DNA from 3 places in the Kocuria rosea genome. Region 3 is predicted to be linked to each of the others. Evidence: predicted binding sites of a transcription regulator. Region 3 holds the regulator's gene; each other region holds the start of a gene.
What was found. Region 3 encodes LexA, which represses DNA repair genes until DNA is damaged. Its sites were predicted from a motif close to TCGAACANNTGTTCGA; they were not measured.
Positions count from the first base shown of each region.

Region 1: the regulator LexA is predicted to act here: its motif matches at 3,991-4,006, upstream of EQG70_RS08245 (DUF6504 family protein).
Region 2: the regulator LexA is predicted to act here: its motif matches at 1,991-2,006, upstream of EQG70_RS08280 (DNA polymerase III subunit alpha).

Region 1 covers NZ_CP035103.1:1,771,610-1,777,909, forward strand. Annotated here, with positions in the region: gene EQG70_RS08215 (MsnO8 family LLM class oxidoreductase) at 1-454, shown strand, start outside; gene EQG70_RS08220 (nucleosidase) at 516-1,085, shown strand; gene EQG70_RS08225 (lipoate--protein ligase family protein) at 1,130-1,846, shown strand; gene EQG70_RS08230 (SOS response-associated peptidase) at 1,885-2,721, shown strand; gene EQG70_RS08235 (pyridoxamine 5'-phosphate oxidase family protein) at 2,736-3,137, shown strand; gene EQG70_RS08240 (GNAT family N-acetyltransferase) at 3,262-3,765, opposite strand; gene EQG70_RS08245 (DUF6504 family protein) at 4,067-4,390, shown strand; gene EQG70_RS08250 (fumarylacetoacetate hydrolase family protein) at 4,470-5,309, shown strand; gene EQG70_RS08255 (TIGR03885 family FMN-dependent LLM class oxidoreductase) at 5,468-6,300, shown strand, end outside.
Region 2 covers NZ_CP035103.1:1,780,069-1,786,368, forward strand. Annotated here, with positions in the region: gene EQG70_RS08270 (tartrate dehydrogenase) at 1-611, opposite strand, end outside; gene EQG70_RS08275 (LysR family transcriptional regulator) at 739-1,734, opposite strand; gene EQG70_RS08280 (DNA polymerase III subunit alpha) at 2,015-5,398, shown strand; gene EQG70_RS08285 (PRC and DUF2382 domain-containing protein) at 5,584-6,300, shown strand, end outside.
Region 3 covers NZ_CP035103.1:2,537,771-2,544,070, forward strand. Annotated here, with positions in the region: gene hisH (imidazole glycerol phosphate synthase subunit HisH) at 1-600, opposite strand, end outside; gene hisB (imidazoleglycerol-phosphate dehydratase HisB) at 597-1,226, opposite strand; gene EQG70_RS11715 (histidinol-phosphate transaminase) at 1,371-2,474, opposite strand; gene EQG70_RS11720 (hypothetical protein) at 2,565-2,993, opposite strand; gene lexA (transcriptional repressor LexA) at 3,419-4,117, shown strand; gene EQG70_RS11730 (ATP-dependent DNA helicase) at 4,269-6,300, opposite strand, start outside.

The DNA of each region.
Region 1 (6,300 bases), 770 kb from region 3:
CGGCCCGGCGCTCATCCGCGAGGGCCCCGGCGGCGGCGCCGCGGTGCTCGAGCGGTACCGCGCGCAGTTCCGCCCGTCGTCGTGGTGGCCGGAGCCCTACGCGGTGGTCTCGGCGAACGTCGCGGTGGCGCGGACCCGCGCGGCCGCCCGTGAACTGCTGCTGCCCGAGGCCCGCGCCCTGGCCGCCTCCCGCACGCGGGGCGAGTTCCCGCCCCTGGCGCCCGCACGGCCCGCGGAGCCGGACGGGCTCACGGCCCGGGAGCGGGCCCTCGTGCAGGAGACCCTCACGTCCTCCGTCCACGGCACGGCCCCGGAAGTCCGGGACCAGCTGGAACGGCTGCTCGCGCGCACCGGGGCGGACGAGCTGCTCGTGACGGGCGGCGCGCACGATCTCGACGCCCAGGCGGACTCCGACCGGCGGCTCGCCGCGCTGTTCACCACCCGCCCGGCCTGACCTCCCCGCCGGGAGGTCAGGCCGGGCGGGGGCGGGAGGGGAGTGCGGATAGAGTGACGGGGTGCCACAGCTGCTCGTTCTCGCCGCCCACCCCCTGGAGACCAAGTACTTCCCGGAGGACATCGACCTGGTCCTGACCGGTGTCGGGATGTCGGCCGCGGCGGTGCGCACCACCGAGGCGGTGCTGACCCGCTGCCCGGACCCCGCGCGCCGGGCGGAGCTGACGGTCCTCAACATCGGCAGCGCCGGCGCCCTGAAGCACGGGCTGACCGGGGTGCTCGAGCCCTCCCGGATCATCAACCGGGACGTGGACGAGGAGCTGCTGCGCGCGGCGGGGATCCCCGTGGACAACGTCATCGAGCTCGGCGGCGACGGCCCCGTGCTCGCCACCGGGGACTCCTTCGTGGCCGGCGGACCCGCCCGGGACGCCCTGGCCGCCCGGGCGGACCTCGTGGACATGGAGGGCTGGGCGATCGCGGTGGCCTGCCGGCACCTGGGCGTGCCGCTGCGGATGGTCAAGCACGTCTCCGACGCCGCCGACGAGGAGGCGGTCGCGTGGGCCGAGAAGGTCGAGCTCAGCGCCCTGGCCCTGGGGCGCTGGTTCCGCGGCAGCGGGATCACCGGGGCGTGACCTGCCGCAGGGCCGTCCGGATCCGCCACTAGACTGGGGCCAGCATGAAACTTCTCCGCCAGCGCGAGTCCCTGGGCGTCCAGCAGGACTACGAGAGCGCCATGACCCTCCTCGCCGACGTGCGCCGCAGCGGGCCCGTCCTGCGCCTGTACGAACCGGCCCCCACGGTCGCCTTCGGCCGCCGGGACGAGCTGCGCCCGGGCTTCCCCGACGCCGCCCGGGCCGCCCGCGAGAGCGGGTTCGAGCCCCTGGTCCGCAAGGTGGGGGGCCGCGCCGCGGCCTACCACGGCGGGTGCCTGATCATCGACCACCTCGAGGCCGCCGAGGACCCCACCTCGGGCATCCAGGACCGCTACCGGCTCTTCGGCGACATGATCGTGGCCGCCCTGGAGGAGCTCGAGGTCGAGGCCGACGTCGGCGAGATCCCGGGCGAGTACTGTGCCGGCGAGCACAGCGTGCACGGGACGCACCCGGCGTCGTCGTCCACCCCGGGCCGGAAGGTGAAGCTGGCCGGGACGGCCCAGCGGGTGGTCGCGGGCGCCTGGTACTTCAGCACCGTGCTCGTGGTCGAGCAGTCCGAGCCCATCCGCTCGGTGCTCACCGACGTCTACTCGGCCCTCGACCTGGACTGGGACCCGGCCACCGCCGGGGCCGTGGACGACCTGCGCCCGGGCACCACCGTGGCCGACGTGGAGCGCGGGATCCGCAAGGTGTACGGCATGTACTCCCGGTACCTGGGGTACGGGCCGCTCACCGACTGAGCCCCGGCCGCGGGCCGGGCAGACCGAGGAGGCAGCAGATGTGCGGACGCTACGTCATCGCCCGGGCCGTGGGCGACCTCGTCGCCGCGACCGGGGCGGTCCCGGACGAGAGCCTGGGCGAGGCCGACACCGAGCGGCTGCGGGCCAACTGGAACACCGCGCCCACCACCGACGTGCCGATCGTCCTGGAACGCCTCACCGGCGGGAACGGCCGGGACGACGACGGGGAGCTGGTGCGCGAGCTGCACGTGGCCCGCTGGGGACTGGTCCCGGGCTGGGCCAAGGACCCGGCGGTCGGGTCGAAGATGTTCAACGCCCGCTCGGAGACCGTCCTCGAGAAGCCGTCCTTCCGCAAGGCGGTCCGGGCCCGCCGGTGCGCGGTCCCGGCCAACGGCTACTACGAGTGGAAGAAGGAGCCCGGCGCCGGGAAGGGCGGGCGCAAGCAGCCCTACTACGTCCACCCGGCCGATCCGGAGGAGACCATCTGGTTCGCCGGGATCTACGAGTGGTGGCGGGTGCCCGAGGGCACGGAGCTGCACTCCGCGGCCCTGCAGCCGGGCAGGGACGGCGGCGGGAGCACCTGGTTGCTGTCCTGCTCCATCCTCACCACCGACTCCCCGGAGCCCTCCGACGAGCACCCCGTGCTCACGGAGCTGCACGGTCTGCACGACCGGATGCCGATCCCGCTGGCGCCCGAGCACGTGGGGGACTGGCTGCGCCCCGGGGAGGACGACGCCCCGCAGCTCGTGGACCTGGTCCGGGCCGAGGCGCACCGGACGGCCGCCCGCTGGGTGCTCGACCCGGTGGGCCCGGCGGTCGGCAACGTGCGCAACAACTCCCCGGAGCTCGTCGAGCCGCAGCGGAGCCTGTTCTGAGCCCCCGGGAGCCCGTGGACCGGGTCGCCGACTTCGTCCGCGTCCACGGCGGCGGGGTCGTGGCGACCAACAGCGGCGCCGGCTGCCCCGAGTCCGCGTGGATCAACCTCGCGGCCCTCGGGGACGGGCGGCTGGTCTTCGGCACGAACGAGCGCAGCCGCAAGTACGCCAACCTCCTCGCCGATCCCCGGGTCTCCCTCGTGGTGGTCTCCGGGACGGGCCAGGAGTTCCAGCTCGAGGGCGAGGCCGCCGTGCTGGAGGGCTCCGCCGCGCAGGACGCCGGCGAGGTGCTGGAGTCCCGGCACCCGGGGGCCACGGACAAGGACAGCACCCGGCTCGTGGCGGTGCGCCCCCGCTGGGCGCGGTTCGTCGACATCGCCGCCGATCCCCCCGTCCGGGAGGAGTTCTCGCTCTGAGCCGGTCACAGAAGAGGCCCGGGACCCGCATCGCGGGTCCAGGGCCTCTTCCACGGCCTGGTGCCGGGTCCTGTTCGTGCCGGCGTCCCCTCCGGCGTCCCCCGGTCCGGAGCGCCCGCCGGGCTCAGACGTCGTCCGTCTCGGGGACCCAGCGGTTGAAGTCGAGCGTCAGGTAGAGCGCGAGCGCCGCCGCGTTGTCCTCGGCGATCCGCAGGCTGACCTGGTCGTAGCCGTTGTCGTAGAGGGTGCCCATGGCGCAGCGCACCAGCTGCTCGGCCAGGCCCTGGCGGCGGCGGGAGGCCGCCGTGAACAGCTCGAAGATGTAGGGGACGTCAGGGAGGTCGTCGCCGACCCGCCGGGACAGCACGAGCGCGGCGGCCACCACGGTCCCGTCGTCGTCGACCACCACCGGCGAGGCCTCGGGCAGGAAGGGCCCGTACTCCCCGTCGAAGACTCCCCGGATCACCTGGCGGGCCTCCTCCAGACTGGAGACCCCGCCCTGCTCGTAGGAGGAGTAGTAGAGCTGGGCGAGGCTCTCGGCGTCCTCCGGGCCGGACGGACGCAGATTCACCGCGGGCTTCTTGGTGTTCGCCGCGGTGTGGGCGATCAGCGTGATGGTTCCGGTCATGGAAGGCCTCCGTGAGGTCGACGCCGGTTGCTCCGGCGGGGCGGACGAGGGACAGGGGACGTCCGGGAGGGCCGCGCAGGGCAGGCCCTCCGTGCATTCAGCGTATCCATTTCGCTGGGCTTGTCCATGCTTCGCCGTCCTCGATCGCAAAAGTGAACGGCCAGGTCGGAGCGGGGACTTCACGGGAACACCTGTTCCTTTTCCGCGCTCTTCCGGGTTAGCGTGTCGTACAGGTGTTCTAGCTTCCAGGGAACAGGGCGCACCGGGGACGGGCGCCGGGCCGAGGGAGAGAGGAGCCGTCGTGGGTTTCCTGACGGAGAGCGTCGACGTGGACTGCGACACGGACGGGGTGCCGGTGGGCGTGCGCTGGCGCGGGCGGGACTACCTGGTGGCCCAGGGACCCGTGCGCTGGTACGAGCGCCGCGCCTGGTGGTCCGAGGACGCGCGGCTGCCCAAGGACCGGGGGATCGGTGCGGTGGACCAGCAGATGTGGCGGGTCCAGGTGCAGCTGAACACCCGCTCCGAGCTGCTGACCCTCGAGCTCGTCCACACCCTCGACACCGGGCGCTGGCGGCTGCTCGCCGCCACGAGCGCCTCGGGGATCCGCGTGGTGCGCTGCGCGTAGGCCGCCGCGGTGCACCCTCCCGCCGGAGGTGCATAGGATCGTCGGTGGAGACCGCACCGCAGAACGTGAGGGAGCACCCGTGAGACTCGGCACCGTGCGACGAGACGGCACCACCCAGGCCTTCCGGCAGGAGGACGGGCGGACCGTCTACCTCCCCGTCCCCGACGTCGGGGCCCTCCTCGCCGGGGGCGACCTGCGGCTGCCGGGGGAGCCGGGCCCCGCGCCGGCCCCGGAGGACCTGGCGACGCCCGTCCTGCGCCCGGGCAAGATCCTGTGCGCCGGGCTGAACTTCTACGACCACGCGGAGGAGGTCGGTCAGGAGATCCCGGAGCACCCCACGATCTTCGCGAAGTACGCCACCGCGCTCATCGGCCCCACCGACCCCATCGCCATGCCGGAGGAGTCCGAGAAGATCGACTGGGAGGCCGAGCTCACCGTGGTGATCGGCTCGCCCCTGCGCCACGCCACGCCGGACCAGGCGCGGGCCGCGATCGCCGGGTACACCATCATGAACGACATCTCGGTGCGGGACTGGCAGGGCCGGACCTCCGAGTGGTTCCAGGGCAAGAACTTCGACCGCACCACCCCGGTGGGCCCCGTGGTGGTGACCCCCGACGAGATCGACCCCGAGGCGGGACTGGCGATCCGCTGCACCGTGGACGGCGTGCGGCACCAGGACTCCGGCACCGACCGGATGATCTTCTCCGCCGTGGAGCTGGTCGAGTACCTCAGCCGGTTCCTGACCCTCGAGCCCGGGGACCTCGTGGCCTGCGGCACTCCCGCCGGCGTGGGCCTGGCCCAGAAGCCCCGCCGGATCTGGTTGCGGGACGGCCAGGAGGTCGTCACCGAGATCGAGGGCATCGGCGAGCTGCGCAACGTCTGCACCCCCGCCGAGGACCTCCGGGCGGCGGCCGGCTGACCCGGCACCCGTCCCCACCCGGTCCCGTCCTCCCTCTCCTGCTGTCCAGATCCCCGTGACCTGATCCCCGTGACCTGATCCCCGTGACCTGATCCCCGTGACCTGATCCCCGTGACCTGATCCCACTGTCCTGTTCCCGCCTTCGACCGGAGGACCCCATGGCGACGATCGGCTTCCACGCCTCCCACGAGCAGATCCCTCCCGAGCAGCTGCTGCGCGACGTCGAGCACGCCCAGCAGGCCGGCTTCGGCGCCGCCATGTGCTCGGACCACCTCGAGCCATGGTCGCCGCACCAGGGCCACTCCGGGTTCGCCCTGTCCTGGCTGGGCGCCGCCCTGGCCACCACGGACCTGCCCTTCGGGTTCGTGCACGCCCCGGGCCGGCGCTACCACCCCGTGGTCACCGCCCAGGCCACGGCCACCCTCGCCCGCATGTTCCCCGGTCGGATCTGGACCGCCCTGGGCAGCGGGCAGAAGCTCAACGAGCGGGCCGTCACCCCGGACTGGCCGGCCAAGGAGCACCGGCAGCGGTTCCTCGAGAGCAGCTTCGACGCCGTCCGCCGGCTGCACGCGGGCGAGGAGGTGTCCTGCCGCGAGCCGTTCCACGCCGACCGCGCCCGGGTCTGGGACCCGCCGGAGGTCCTGCCCGCCCTGCGCGTGGCCGCGCTCACCCCGGCGACGGTCCGCCGCTTCGCCCCCCTGGCCGACGGGTTCATCACCGTCCAGCAGCCCCTCGAGGACCTGCGCCGGATGCTCGAGGCCTGGCGCGAGGCCGGCGGCACCGGGCGGACCGCGCTGCAGGTGCACCTGAGCTGGGCGCCCTCCCCGGAGCAGGCCCGCGCGATCGCCTTCGACCAGTGGCGCACCAACGTCTTCGACGCCGTGACCATGGCCGAGCTCGCCTCGCCCCAGGACTACCTGCGCAAGGCGGTCCAGGAGGACGTGGGGGATGAGCAGATCGCCGGGGCGGTCAACGTCTCCGCCGACCTCGG
Region 2 (6,300 bases), 760 kb from region 3:
ACCATGCCGTACTGCTGGGCGTTGGACTTCGTGACGCTGGAGACCTTCTGCACCGTGCGGGTGCGGGCGAGGTCGAAGGCGAAGCGGATGATGCGCTCGCAGCCCTTCTCCGTGAACAGGGAGGACTGGACGGCGACCTCGTTGCCGGGACCTCGGCCGGCGAGGTTCCGCCCGCCGAGCCCGGCGTACTCGCCCTCGCTGTTCTCCCGCACCACGACCCAGTCCAGTTCGGTGTCGTCGGCCTTGCGCAGCGGGGAGACCACGCCGGGGAGGAACTTGACGGGGCGGATGTTGGCCCACTGGTCGAAGTTCTGGGTGATGTTCAGCCGCAGCCCCCACAGGGACACGTGGTCGGGGACGTTCTCCCACCCCACGGCGCCGAAGTAGATGGCGTCGAAGTCCTGGAGGGTCTCCAGCCCGTCGGCCGGAATCATCACCCCGTGCTGGGCGTAGTACGCACTGCCCCAGGGGAACTCGGTCCAGTCGAAGGAGAACGCCCCGTTCGACTGCTCGGCCACCGCGTCCAGGACCGTGCGGCCGGCGGCGACGACCTCCGGGCCCACGCCGTCGGCGGGGATCGAGGCGATCGTGAAGACCTGGTGCTCGGCCATGGGGTGCTCTCCTTCTCGGGTGCTCTGGTCGTGGTGTCCGCAGCGCAGTGCGGCACCGGGTTCCAGTAGAGCGCCCCGAGCACCGTGAGGTCCAAGACCGGAATCCCATCCCCCGGATAGGAATCCCCTATGACACGATCCGCGGCGCGTCCTGCGGCGCCGTCCCCTCCGGCCGGCCCGCCCTCTCGGCCCGGTCCGGCGCCGTTCCCTCCGGTGCCCGGGAGCAATCCGCGGCGTGCCGGGCCGCGTGCTCGGCGGCGACCGCCAGGAACGCTCGGGCGGCCGGGGTCAGGTGCGCCGGGCGGCTGAGCACGGCCACGTGCAGCACGGTGACCGGTTCGATCCGCAGCACCCGCAGCCCTGCGGCGCGCGCCAGCGGGGTCCAGGAGGAGGGCAGCACCGCGTGCCCGACCCCTGCCAGCACCAGCGGGAGGACCGAGGTGCGGTGGGCGACCTCGGCGGCGATCTCGACCGGCACCCCGCCGGCCAGGGCGTCGTCGACCAGCCGCCGCATCAGCGAGCCCTGCTGGGAGACGACCACCCGGTGCCCGGCCAGGTCCTCCCGGCGGATGGCGTGCCCGTCACCGAAGGTGTCCGCCTGCGGTGCCACGATCAGCACCAGGGGCTGCTGCTCCAGGTGCATCACCTCGACCTCGGCGGAGCGGAACGGGTGCTCCGAGCCCAGGACGCCGATCTCGGCGCGGCCGGTGCGCACCGCGTCGGCCACCTCCTCGGGGGTGAAGGCCGCGTCCACGCTGACCGTCACGGCCGGGTGGGCCCGCGCGTAGGCGGCGATCATCGACGTGAGCGGTTCGACGCCGGGGGAGGGCATGGCGACCACGTCCAGGCGGCCGCTGCGCACCCCGCGCAGGTCGTCGACGGCGGACCGGGCGGCCTCCAGGTCCCGGACCACCACCCGGGCCGGGCCCACCAGCTCCTCGCCGGCCTCGCTGAGCACCACCCGCCGCCCGATCCGGTGGAACAGCGGCACCCCCAGTTCCCGCTCGAGGCCCTTGATCGTCTGGGACAGGGAGGGCTGGGCGATGAGCAGCTGCTCCGCGGCGCGGGTGAAGCCGCCGTGGTCCACCACGGCCAGGAAGTACATGAGCTGCCGGACGTCCATCGTCGTCTCCTCCTGCGTCCGTGCGGCGGGGGTGCGGGCCCCTCGGTCCTGCCCGTGGGTGCAGGAAACAACATGCCACAGAAGTGCGGCATCCCCCGTCCCGGAACGAGGGCGTCCCCGTGCGCGGCGCCCCTGCGGGCCGTGGGCGGATCGTGTCCCGCCCGGGTCCGGCGTCCTCCTGGGCCGGCGTGCGCCGCCACGGACGCCCAGGAGCCGGAGTTCTCGCGGCCCCGGCGGTTTGCAATTGACTTAAGATTCGAACACGTATTCGAATGGGGGCGTGAGCTTTCCGCACCTGCACGTCGCCACCGCCTTCAGCGCCCACTTCGGGGTCAGCCGACCTGCCGTCCTGGCGGCCGCCGCCGCGGCGGACGGCGCGGACGCGCTCGCCTGCACCGACCGGGACGGGCTCTACGGCGCGATCAAGCACCTGGGCGCGTGCCGGGAGCACGGCATCGACCCGGTCCTGGGGGCCGACCTCGCCCTGCTGGACCCCGGCCGCGAGCGCGCCCTCGGCCGCGTGGTGGTCCTGGCGGCCGGCGGCACCGCCGGTGCGGGCTACGCCGCCCTGTGCCGGCTCGTCTCCACCGCCCACGCCGCAGCGGGCCCGCCCGGGGTGACCGCCGCCGAGATCGCGGCCGCCGCACACTCGCCCCGGCACGGGGAGCCGGTCCTGACCGTCCTGCTCGGGCCCTCCTCCGACGTCGGGCAGGAGCTCGCGGCCCGCCGCTACCGCACCGGGCGCGCCGCCCTGGCCCGGTGGCGGACCCTGCTCCCCGCACCGGCGCTCGCCGTGGAGGTGGTCTCGCACCTCGCCGCCCCCGGCACGGCGTGCAGCACCTCCCACGCGGCCCGGATGCTGCGCGCCGCCCTCGAGGCGGGGCTGACCCCCGTGCTGACCAACGCGGTGCGCTACGCCACGCCCGCCGAGGCCGCCACCGCCGACGTCCTCGACGCCGCCCGCGCCCTCACCCCGCTCGAGACCCTCGGGGCGCGCGCCGGCCACGCCCCCGGCGGCAGGGCCACCGGGCGGACCGGGACGTCCCGACGGACGACGGCGCCGGAGCCGCTGCAGCCCAACGGCCAGGGCTGGCTCAAGTCCGCCCGGCAGATGCGCGCGCTCGCCGCGGAGATCGCCCGGGCCGCGGACCTCGGCGCGGCCGGGGCCGCGGCCCTGCTGGCGGGCACCCAGCGGGTGGCCGACCGGTGCCGGCTGGACCCGGTCGCCGACTGCGGCTGGGGGCGGCCGGTGGTGCCCGAGGCCTCCGTGCTGGGCCTGGACCGGCCGGCGCCCGCAGAGCTGAGGGCCCGGTGCGAGACGGGGCTGGGCCGCCGCTACCCGGGCCGCCGCATGACACGGGCCGTGCGGGACCGGCTGGAGCAGGAGCTGGGGGTGATCGAGGACCTCGGCTTCGCCTCCTACTTCCTCACCGTGGCCGAGGTCTCCGCGATGATCGGGCAGATGGGGGTCCGCCACGCCGCCCGCGGCTCGGGGGTGTCCTCGCTCGTCAACTATCTGCTCGACGTCTCCCAGGTGGACCCGCTCGAGCACGAGCTGCTCTTCGAGCGCTTCCTCTCCAACGACCGCTCGACCCTCCCAGACATCGACATCGATGTCGAGTCGGCCGAGCGCCACCGCGTCTACCTGCGGATCTTCGAGCGCTTCGGCCCCGAACGGGTGAGCCTCATGAGCATGCAGAACGCCTACCGGGCCCGCGGTGCCGTCCGGGACGCCGGGCTGGCGCTCGGCATCGACCCCGAGACCGTGGACGGCGCGGCCAAGCAGCTGTGGCACCTGCCGGCCTCGGCGCTGCGGGAGACCATCGCCCGCCAGCCGGAGCTGCGGGACTTCGCCGAGCAGGTGGCCCAGGAGAAGCAGCTCGACCTCCTCGTGGACCTCACCGAGCGCCTGGACCGGCTGCCCCGACACATCTCCATGCACCCGTGCGGGGTGATCCTGGGGGACCTGAGCCTCCTGGACCGCACCCCGGTGCAGTCCAGTGGGACGGGGATGCCCATGAGCCAGTTCGACAAGCACGACATGGACCCCATGGGCATGCTCAAGCTCGACATCCTCGGCGTGCGGATGCAGTCGGCGCTCGCCCACGCCGTCGACGAGGTGGCCCGCACCCACCCGGACCGGCCCCGCCTGGACCTCGAGGCGATCCCCGTGGACGACGCGAGGACGTTCGAGCTCATCCGCTCGACCCACACCCTGGGGTGCTTCCAGATCGAGTCCCCGGGCCAGCGCGAGCTCATCGGCAAGATGGCGCCCACGAGCTTCCGCGACCTCATCGTGGACATCTCCCTGTTCCGTCCCGGGCCGATGCACTCGGACATGGTGCGCCCCTACCTGGAGCACCGCCACGGCTGGTCCGCGCCCGTCTCGATCCACCCGTCCCTCGACCCGATCCTCGCCGAGACCCACGGCGTGACCGTCTTCCACGAGCAGGTCCTGCGCATCCTCGACACCTTCACCGGATGCGGTCTCGCCCGGGCCGACGAGCTGCGCCGCCGGCTGGGCTCCGAGCGCCAGCTCGAGGTGGAGGAGTTCTTCCGCGAGCGGGCCCGTGCGCGGGACTACCCCCTGGACGTGGTGGACAGGGTCTGGGAGACCCTGGCGGCGTTCGGCTCGTTCGGCTTCTGCAAGGCCCACGGCGCGGCGTTCGCGGTGCCCACCTACCAGTCCGCGTGGCTGAAGGCCCACCACCCGGAGGCGTTCCTCGCGGGGCTGTGGGAGCACGATCCCGGGATGTACCCCAAGCGCCTGCTCGTGGGGGAGGCGCGGCGGATGGGCATCCCCGTCCTGCCCGTGGACGTCAACCGCTCCGACGAGCACTACCGGGTGGAACGGCTCGACGACGACCCCGCCCGCCTGGGCGTGCGCCTGGCCCTCACCGGGATCCACGGGGTCTCCCGGGCAGAGGTCCGCCGGATCGTGGCGGGGCAGCCCTACGCCTCGCTCGCCGAGCTGCGGCAGCGGGCCCGTCCCTCGCGGCGCACCCTCGAGCGTCTCGCCGCCGTGGGGGCCTTCGACGGCCTGCTGCGCCGTTCCGGCGGTCCCGCGTCCCGCGCCGACCTGGTGCACGCCCTGCGGGCCCGGGCGGACAGCGGCCGGCCCGCCCGGCCGGCCGGGGAGGTCGAGGGGCAGCTGGCCCTTCCGCTCGGGGACCTCGAGCTGCGCGCCCTGCCCGCGGAGCGCCCCGAGCCCACCCTGGCGGAGAAGGTCCGCACCGAGCTGGACCTGCTCGCGGTGGACGTCTCGGCGCACCTGCTGGAGAGCTGGGCGCCCCTGCTCGGCGAGCTCGGGGTCACGCCCGCGGAGCGGCTGCTGGAGCTGCGCAACCGGTCCGAGGTGCTCGTGGCGGGGGTGCGGGTCTCGACCATGACCCCGCCCATGCGCAGCGGCCGGCGGGTGGTCTTCGTCAGCCTCGACGACGGCACGGGCGCGGTGGACTGCGCCTTCTTCTCCGACGCCCAGACCCGCTCGGGGCAGCACCTGTTCGGCACGCGGATGCTGCTGGTGCGGGGCCGGACGCGGCGCACCGGGCCCCGGGGGATCAGCATCAGCGCCGAGCAGGCCTGGGACCTCGCCGACCCCGGAACCCCGGCCGCGGTGCGCGCCGCGGCCCCGCCTAGCCTGCGGGGAGCCGGGGCAGGATGAGCCGGGAGACCGTCCGGATCCAGGGGTTTCACTCTCGGTGAAGCCATTGGCCAGCGAACTGATTGCCAGTATGGTTACTAATAACAGCGGACGAGCTGCACCCCGCCTCCCCGGGCGGAGATCGTCCGCGGCGAGCCCCCCGTCCAGGGGAGCCCGTTGCCTCGCAGAATAGAGAAGGAGTTCTCATGGCTACGTACGACGTGAACGCACTGCTGTCCGCCACCGCCTACGGGTCGGACGGCGACAAGATCGGCAAGGTCGAGCAGGTCTTCCTGGACGACAACACCGAAGAGGTCACCTTCGTGACCGTCAACACCGGTCTCTTCGGCACCAAGGAGAGCTTCGTCCCCGCCGACGGCGCCCAGCAGGACGGCGACCGCCTCGTCCTTCCCTACACCAAGGACGTCGTCAAGGACGCCCCGAACGTGGACGCGGACCAGCACCTCTCCCCGGCCGAGGAGGAGGAGATCTACCGCTACTACAAGATGAACTACTCCGGCACCGACGACCGCGACCGCACCGACCGTGACCGCACCGCCGGCGTTGCCGGCACCGCCGGGACCGCCGGCGCCGCAGGTCTCGCCGACCGCGACGACCGCTACGCCGCGGACACCGACCGCAACGCCGTCCCGGCGACCGGCACTGCCGGCTACCCCGAGAACGACGGGTACGCCGACACCGACCGTGACCGTGACCGCACTGCCGGGATCACCGACGTCGACACCGACCGCGACCGCACCGCGGGGGTCGCCGACGTCGACCGCGACCGCACCGCCGGGCTCACCGACCGTGACCGCACCGACAGTGTCGACAACGGCGTGGTCCGCCACGAGGAGCAGCTGCACGTCGGCAAGGAGCGCCAGGAGACCGGCCGCGCCCGTCTGCGCAAGTACGTGGTCACG
Region 3 (6,300 bases):
CGTGGCGCACAGGGCCCCGTTCTCCACAGCGGCGATGAAGCGCCCGCCGTGGTCGGACCAGGTGACCTGCGGCGGCCGCATCTTCTGGATGCTCTGCGGGAAGTCCCACTCCTGCACCCCGTAGGAGTGCACGAAGTAGAAGCGCTGGTCCTCGATGCCCCGGAACAGGACGCTGCCCTCGGGCGGGTCGACCGTGTTCCAGCCCATGTGCGGGACGACGTCGGCCTTCAGCCGTTCGACGACGCCGGGCCACTCGCCCATGCCCTCGGTCTCCTGGCCGTGCTCCACCCCGGAGTCGAAGAGGACCTGCAGGCCCACGCAGATGCCCAGCACGGGCCGTCCGCCGGCGAGGCGGCGGCCGATCAGGCGCAGCGCGTCCACGGAGCGCAGGCCGTCCATGACGGCGGCGAACGCGCCGACGCCGGGGACCACGAGGCCGTCGGCGTCGAGCACCGCCTCGGGGTCGGCGCTGAGCACCACGTCCGCGCCGGCGGCCTCGAGGGCGCGCACGGCCGAGCGCACGTTGCCGGCGCCGTAGTCGAGGACCGTGACGGTGGGCCGGGCGGCGCCGTCGGTCGCGGCGGTGCCGTCGGCGCTCACAGGGCCCCCTTCGTGGACGGGATGCCGCGGACCCGGGGATCGGGCTCCACGGCCTGGCGCAGCGCGCGGGCCAGGGCCTTGAACTGGGCCTCGGCGATGTGGTGCGGGTCCCGGCCGGCCAGCAGCGTGACGTGCAGGCAGATCCCGGCGTGGTGGGCCAGGGACTCGAAGACGTGCTGGACCATGGAGCCGGTGAAGTGCCCGCCGATGAGGTGGTACTGCTGGCCCTCCGGCTCGCCGGTGTGCACCGCGTAGGGCCGGCCGGAGATGTCGACCACGGCGTTGGCCAGGGCCTCGTCCAGCGGGACGGTGGCCTCGCCGAACCGGCGGATCCCGGCCTTCTCGCCCAGCGCCTGGCGCAGGGCGTCCCCGAGGACGATCGCGGTGTCCTCGACGGTGTGGTGGACGTCGATGTGGGTGTCCCCGGTCGCCCGGATCCGCATGTCGATCAGGGAGTGCTTCGACAGCGCGGTGAGCATGTGGTCGTAGAAGGGCACCGAGGTGTCGATGTCGTTCTCGCCGGTGCCGTCGAGGTCGATCTCGACGGACACCGTGGACTCGCTCGTGCGCCGCTCCAGGGCGGCGCGGCGGGGCGCACGGGTGCCGGTGGTGGTCTGGTCGCTCATTCGGTGGGAACTCCTCGCGGGCGCGGCACGGCCGTCGGTGGGCCGCGGATGGTCCGGGCCGGGACGCACGGCGGCGCCCCGGGCCCGGTGGTGGTGGTCTGCCTCCATGCTATCCGGGTCGGGAGGACCCGGCCCCGGGGCCCCTCAGCCGGCGGAGACGATCCGCTCCATGCTGGTCAGGAACGCGGTGGTCTCCTCCTCGGTGCCGGCGGTGACGCGCAGGTGGCCGGGGATCCCGACGTCCCGCACGAGCACCCCGTCCTCGAGCAGCTCCCCCCACACGGCCCGGGAGTCCTCCATGCCGCCGAAGAACACGAAGTTGGAGTCCGACTCGGCCGGCTCCAGCCCGATCCGCTTGAGCTCGTCGACGATCCGGTCGCGCTGGACCTTGATGTCCTCCACGTTGGCCAGCAGCGACTCCGAGTGGCGCAGGGCCGCCAGGGCCGTGGCCTGGGTGACGGCGGAGAGGTGGTACGGCAGCCGGACCAGGCGCACGGCGTCGGCGACCTCCGGCGCCGCCGCGAAGTAGCCGAGGCGGGCGCCGGCGAGCGCGAACGCCTTGCTCATGGTGCGGGAGACGATCAGCCGGGGCCGGCCCTCGAGCAGCGTGAGCGCGGTGGGGGTGCCGCCGTGGGAGAACTCCGCGTACGCCTCGTCGACCACCACGACGGTGCGGAACTCCTCCCCCGCCTCGTACACGGCGGTGACCACGTCCGAGCCCAGCGCGGTGCCGGTCGGGTTGTTGGGCGAGCAGAGGAAGACCACGTCGGGGCGGTGCCGGCGCACCTGCTCGGCCGCGGACTCCGCGGACAGGCCGAAGTCCGCCGCCCGCTCCCCGGCGACGAAGCCGGTGTGCGTGCCGGAGGCCAGCAGCGGGTACATCGAGTAGGTGGGGACGAAGCTGAGCAGGGTGCGGCCCGGGCCGCCGAAGGCCTGCAGGATCTGCTGCAGGATCTCGTTGGACCCGTTGGCCGCCCACAGGTTCCCGGGCCCGAGCCCGTGGCCGAGGTACGCGGCGAGCTCCTCGCGCAGGGCGGTGAACTCGCGGTCCGGGTACCGGTTGAGGGTCCAGGCCGCCTCGGTGACCTCCCGGACGATCGCCGCGTGCACGTCCGCCGGGACCGGATGGGTGTTCTCGTTGGTGTTGAGCGCCACGGCGACGTCGAGCTGCGGGGCGCCGTACGGCGTCTTGCCGCGCAGGTCGTCGCGGAGCGGGAGGGCGTTGAGTCGGTCCAGGTTCTGCGTCACCCGGACAGTTTAGTGCTCCGCCCGGGGCGTACAGATCGGGGCGTACAGATCGGGGTGTACAGAGCGGGGCGTGCTGATCGGGCGGGCGGCTCAGGTGGCCGGGACCTCGAGGAGCTGGCCGGCCACGAGCACGGAGCTGTCCAGGTCGTTGAGCTCCACGATTTCGTCCATGACTTCCCGCGGGTCCCGGTCCGGATCGGCCGCCACGGCGAGCTCCCAAAGGCTCTGCCCGGGGAACACGGTGGTCTGCTCGGTCCCGGAGCCCGGGACGGGTGCGCTCGTGGCCGTGGCCGTCGAGGGGACGAGGAAGATCACGGCGAGCACCACCAGGGCGGCGGAGCCGGCCAGGACGGGCAGCCCCAGGAACACCAGGCGGCCGCGGCGGGTCAGGGTCAGCGGGGTGCGGGACGCGGAGCGGGCGGGACGGGCCCGCCGGAGCGCACGGCCGAGCCCCCGGGCGGATCCTGCGGACTCGCGGCGGCGGGCGACGACGGCGGTGAGGGTGGCACTGGCACTCATGACATGAACTCCTTGACGTTCCCGCACGGAGCGGGCGATCTCGAACACCGGTCCGGTCGACGACCCTCGCGGGCCTCCATTCGATCGAACATACTTTCGAATACCGATGACCCATGTCTAGCACGTGTCTGCGAATGCTGTCGACAGCGGGTCGTACATATGTTTGAACACACACGGCGTGTCGCCTAGGCTGAGGACAGGTCCGGGCCCCCGGCCGGCGCGCGCTGCGGATCCCCTGCGCCTGCCGACCGGGACCCATCGAACCACCCGGGTCCGACATCGGAACCGGGACCGCGCAGACCGGCTGCGGCACCTGCAGCCGGACGGGAAAGGACGACGCTCCCATGGCCCAGCCCCCCACCCCCGAGGAGCCCCGCGCCCAGGGCGCCCGCCCCGGGGCACGCTCGCGCAGCCGCGGGCTCACCGTGCGCCAGCGCACCATCCTCGAGGCCATCCAGCGCTCCATCGCCGAGCACGGCTATCCGCCGTCCATGCGGGAGATCGGGGACCTCGTGGGCCTGGCCTCGCTCTCCAGCGTCACCCACCAGCTCGCCCAGCTCGAGAAGCTGGGCTATCTGCGCCGCGACCCCAAGCGCCCGCGGGCCATGGAGGTGCTCACTCCCCTGCAGCTGCGCGGGACCGACGGGGCGGAGTCCGCCGAGCCGTCGCAGGAGGCCCCGGCGCCACCGGCGGGCCGGACCGCTCGTCCCGCCGCCCAGAACGCCGTGGCCGAGCTGTCCACCTCGGCGGACGTGACGATGGTCCCCCTGGTGGGCCACATCGCCGCCGGCGGGCCGATCACGGCCGAGCAGTCCGTGGAGGACGTCCTCGCGCTGCCCCGCCAGCTGGTCGGGCACGGCGAGCTGTTCATGCTGCGCGTCAAGGGCGACTCGATGATCGACGCCGCGATCTGCGACGGCGACTGGGTGGTGGTGCGCCGGCAGAGCGCCGCCGACAACGGTGACATCGTGGCCGCCCTGCTCGACGACGAGGCCACGGTCAAGACCTTCCGCCAGCGGGACGGCCACACCTGGCTGCTGCCGCAGAACACGCGCTACGAGCCGATCCTCGGCGACCACGCCACCGTGATGGGCAAGGTCGTCTCGGTGCTGCGCAGCCTCTGAGCCGCCGCACGCCCCGGCACCCGGGCCCTCCGCCGCCGGTGGGGGGGCCCGTTGCCGTCCGGGCCGGCCGCCGTCCGGACACCTCCTGCTGTCCGCACCCCGTGCGGGCCCGGCGCGGTCCGGGGAGACCCCGGGCGTCCGCCGGACGTGCTCAGCCCACGGAGAGCCGCTGCAGGGCGCCGAGCACCACCTGGCGGTCCGTGGTGGTCCACAGCGGCGGCAGGGACCCGCGGAGGAAGCCGCCGTAGCGGGCGGTCGCGATCCGGGAGTCCAGGATCGCCACGACGCCCCGGTCCCCGCCCGCGCGGATGAGCCGCCCGGCCCCCTGGGCGAGCCGCACGGCCGCGTGCGTCGCGGACACGGACATGAACCCGTTGCCGCCGGCCCGTTCCGCGGCGCGGCTGCGGGCGCTCGCCAGCGGGTCGTCCGGGCGCGGGAAGGGGATCCGGTCGATCATCACGAGCCGGCACGAGGCCCCCGGGACGTCGACGCCCTGCCACAGGCTCATCGTGCCGAACAGGCTCGTGGCCGGGTCGTCGGTGAACTCCTGGACGAGTCCCGCGAGCGAGGACTCCCCCTGGCACAGGATCGGCAGGTCGGTGCGCCCGCGGAGCGCCTCGGCCGCCTCCTCCGCCGCCCGGCGGGAGGAGAAGAGCCCGAGGGCCCCGCCCCTGGAGGCCTCCAGCAGGGCCAGCATCTCGTCCAGCTGGGCCTCCGTGAGCCGGCGGCCGGGCTTCTCCAGGTGCTTGGCGAGGTAGAGGATGCCCTGCTTCGGGTAGTCGAACGGGCTGCCGACGTCCACGCCCTCCCAGCGCGGGGCGCCCTCGCCCCGCAGGCCGAGGGCGCCGGCGGCGGAGTCGAAGGACGAGCCGACGGACAGGGTGGCGGAGGTGAGGACCACGGTGCGCCCGTCGAAGAGCCCCTCCCGCAGGGTGCCGGCCACGCTGAGCGGGGCCACGTGCAGGGTCGCCGGGTCGGTGTCCTCCGCGGGCACGTAGCCGCGGCCCGGCTCCCAGCCGCCCTGGCGCGAGATCCACAGCACCTCGCGGTGCTCCTCGGCGGCGAGGATCCGCTCGGCCAGGTCGAGGACGTCGCTCACCCGGGAGCGGGCCATCTGCCGGCCGGCGTCCCCGTCCTTCTCCCCGGGACCGGCCTTGGACTCGGTCATCACGGTGCGGGCGGCGTCCCGGATCTGGGCCACGGCCGCCGCCTGGGCGTCCCCGAGGCCGCGGTGCAGCAGCTCGGCGGGAGCGCCCATCAGGGCGGCCTCGAGGTTGGCGGCCCCGGCGGTGAGCGAGTCGGGGCTCGCGGAGGTGTGCTTGCGCGCGGACGCGGCGGCCGAGCGGACCATCGCCGCGGAGAGCTGTCCGGTGACGGCGCCCGTCACCCGGTCCTGGAGCTCGTGGGCCTCGTCGATGACCACGACGTCGTGCTCGGGCAGCACCGTGATGCCCTCGAACGCGTTGATCGCGAGCAGGGCGTGGTTGGTGATGACGATGTCGGCCTCACCGGCCCGCTGCTTGGCGAGCTCCGCGAAGCAGTCCTCGACCAGGGGACAGCTGCGGCCCAGGCACTCCTTGGCCGTGACCGACACCTGGCGCCAGGCGCGGTCGCTGACCCCGGGGAGCACCTCGTCCCGGTCGCCGGTCCCGGTCTCGCGGGCCCACTCGCGCAGGCGCTGGACCTCCTGCCCCAGCCGCCCGGGGTTCTCGGCGGCCTCGGGCTGCGGCGGGCCGGGGTGCGGGGCGGCGTCGGGCAGCGCGAAGAGCGCGCCGGGCTCGTCGTCGGACGGGTAGCCGCCCTCGATCTTGTGCAGGCACGCGTAGTTGCTACGGCCCTTGAGCAGGGCCACGTCCACGTCCCGCTCGAGCTCGCCCTCGAGGGCGGCCAGCAGGCGCGGCACGTCCCGGCCGACGATCTGCGACTGCAGCGCGAGCGTCGCGGTGGCCACGACCACCGGCTTGTCCGCGCGCTGGGCGTGCTCCACGAGCGGGGCCAGGTACGCGAGGGACTTGCCGGTGCCGGTCCCCGCCTGGACCAGCAGGTGCCGGCCCCGGTCCAGGGCCTCGGCCACCTTGGCGGTCATCAGCCGCTGCCCGTCCCGGACCTGCCCGCCCATCGCGGTCACGGCGGTGTCCAGCAGGGCCAGGGAGTCCTTGGCCCCGGGCAGGGTCTCCGGGCGC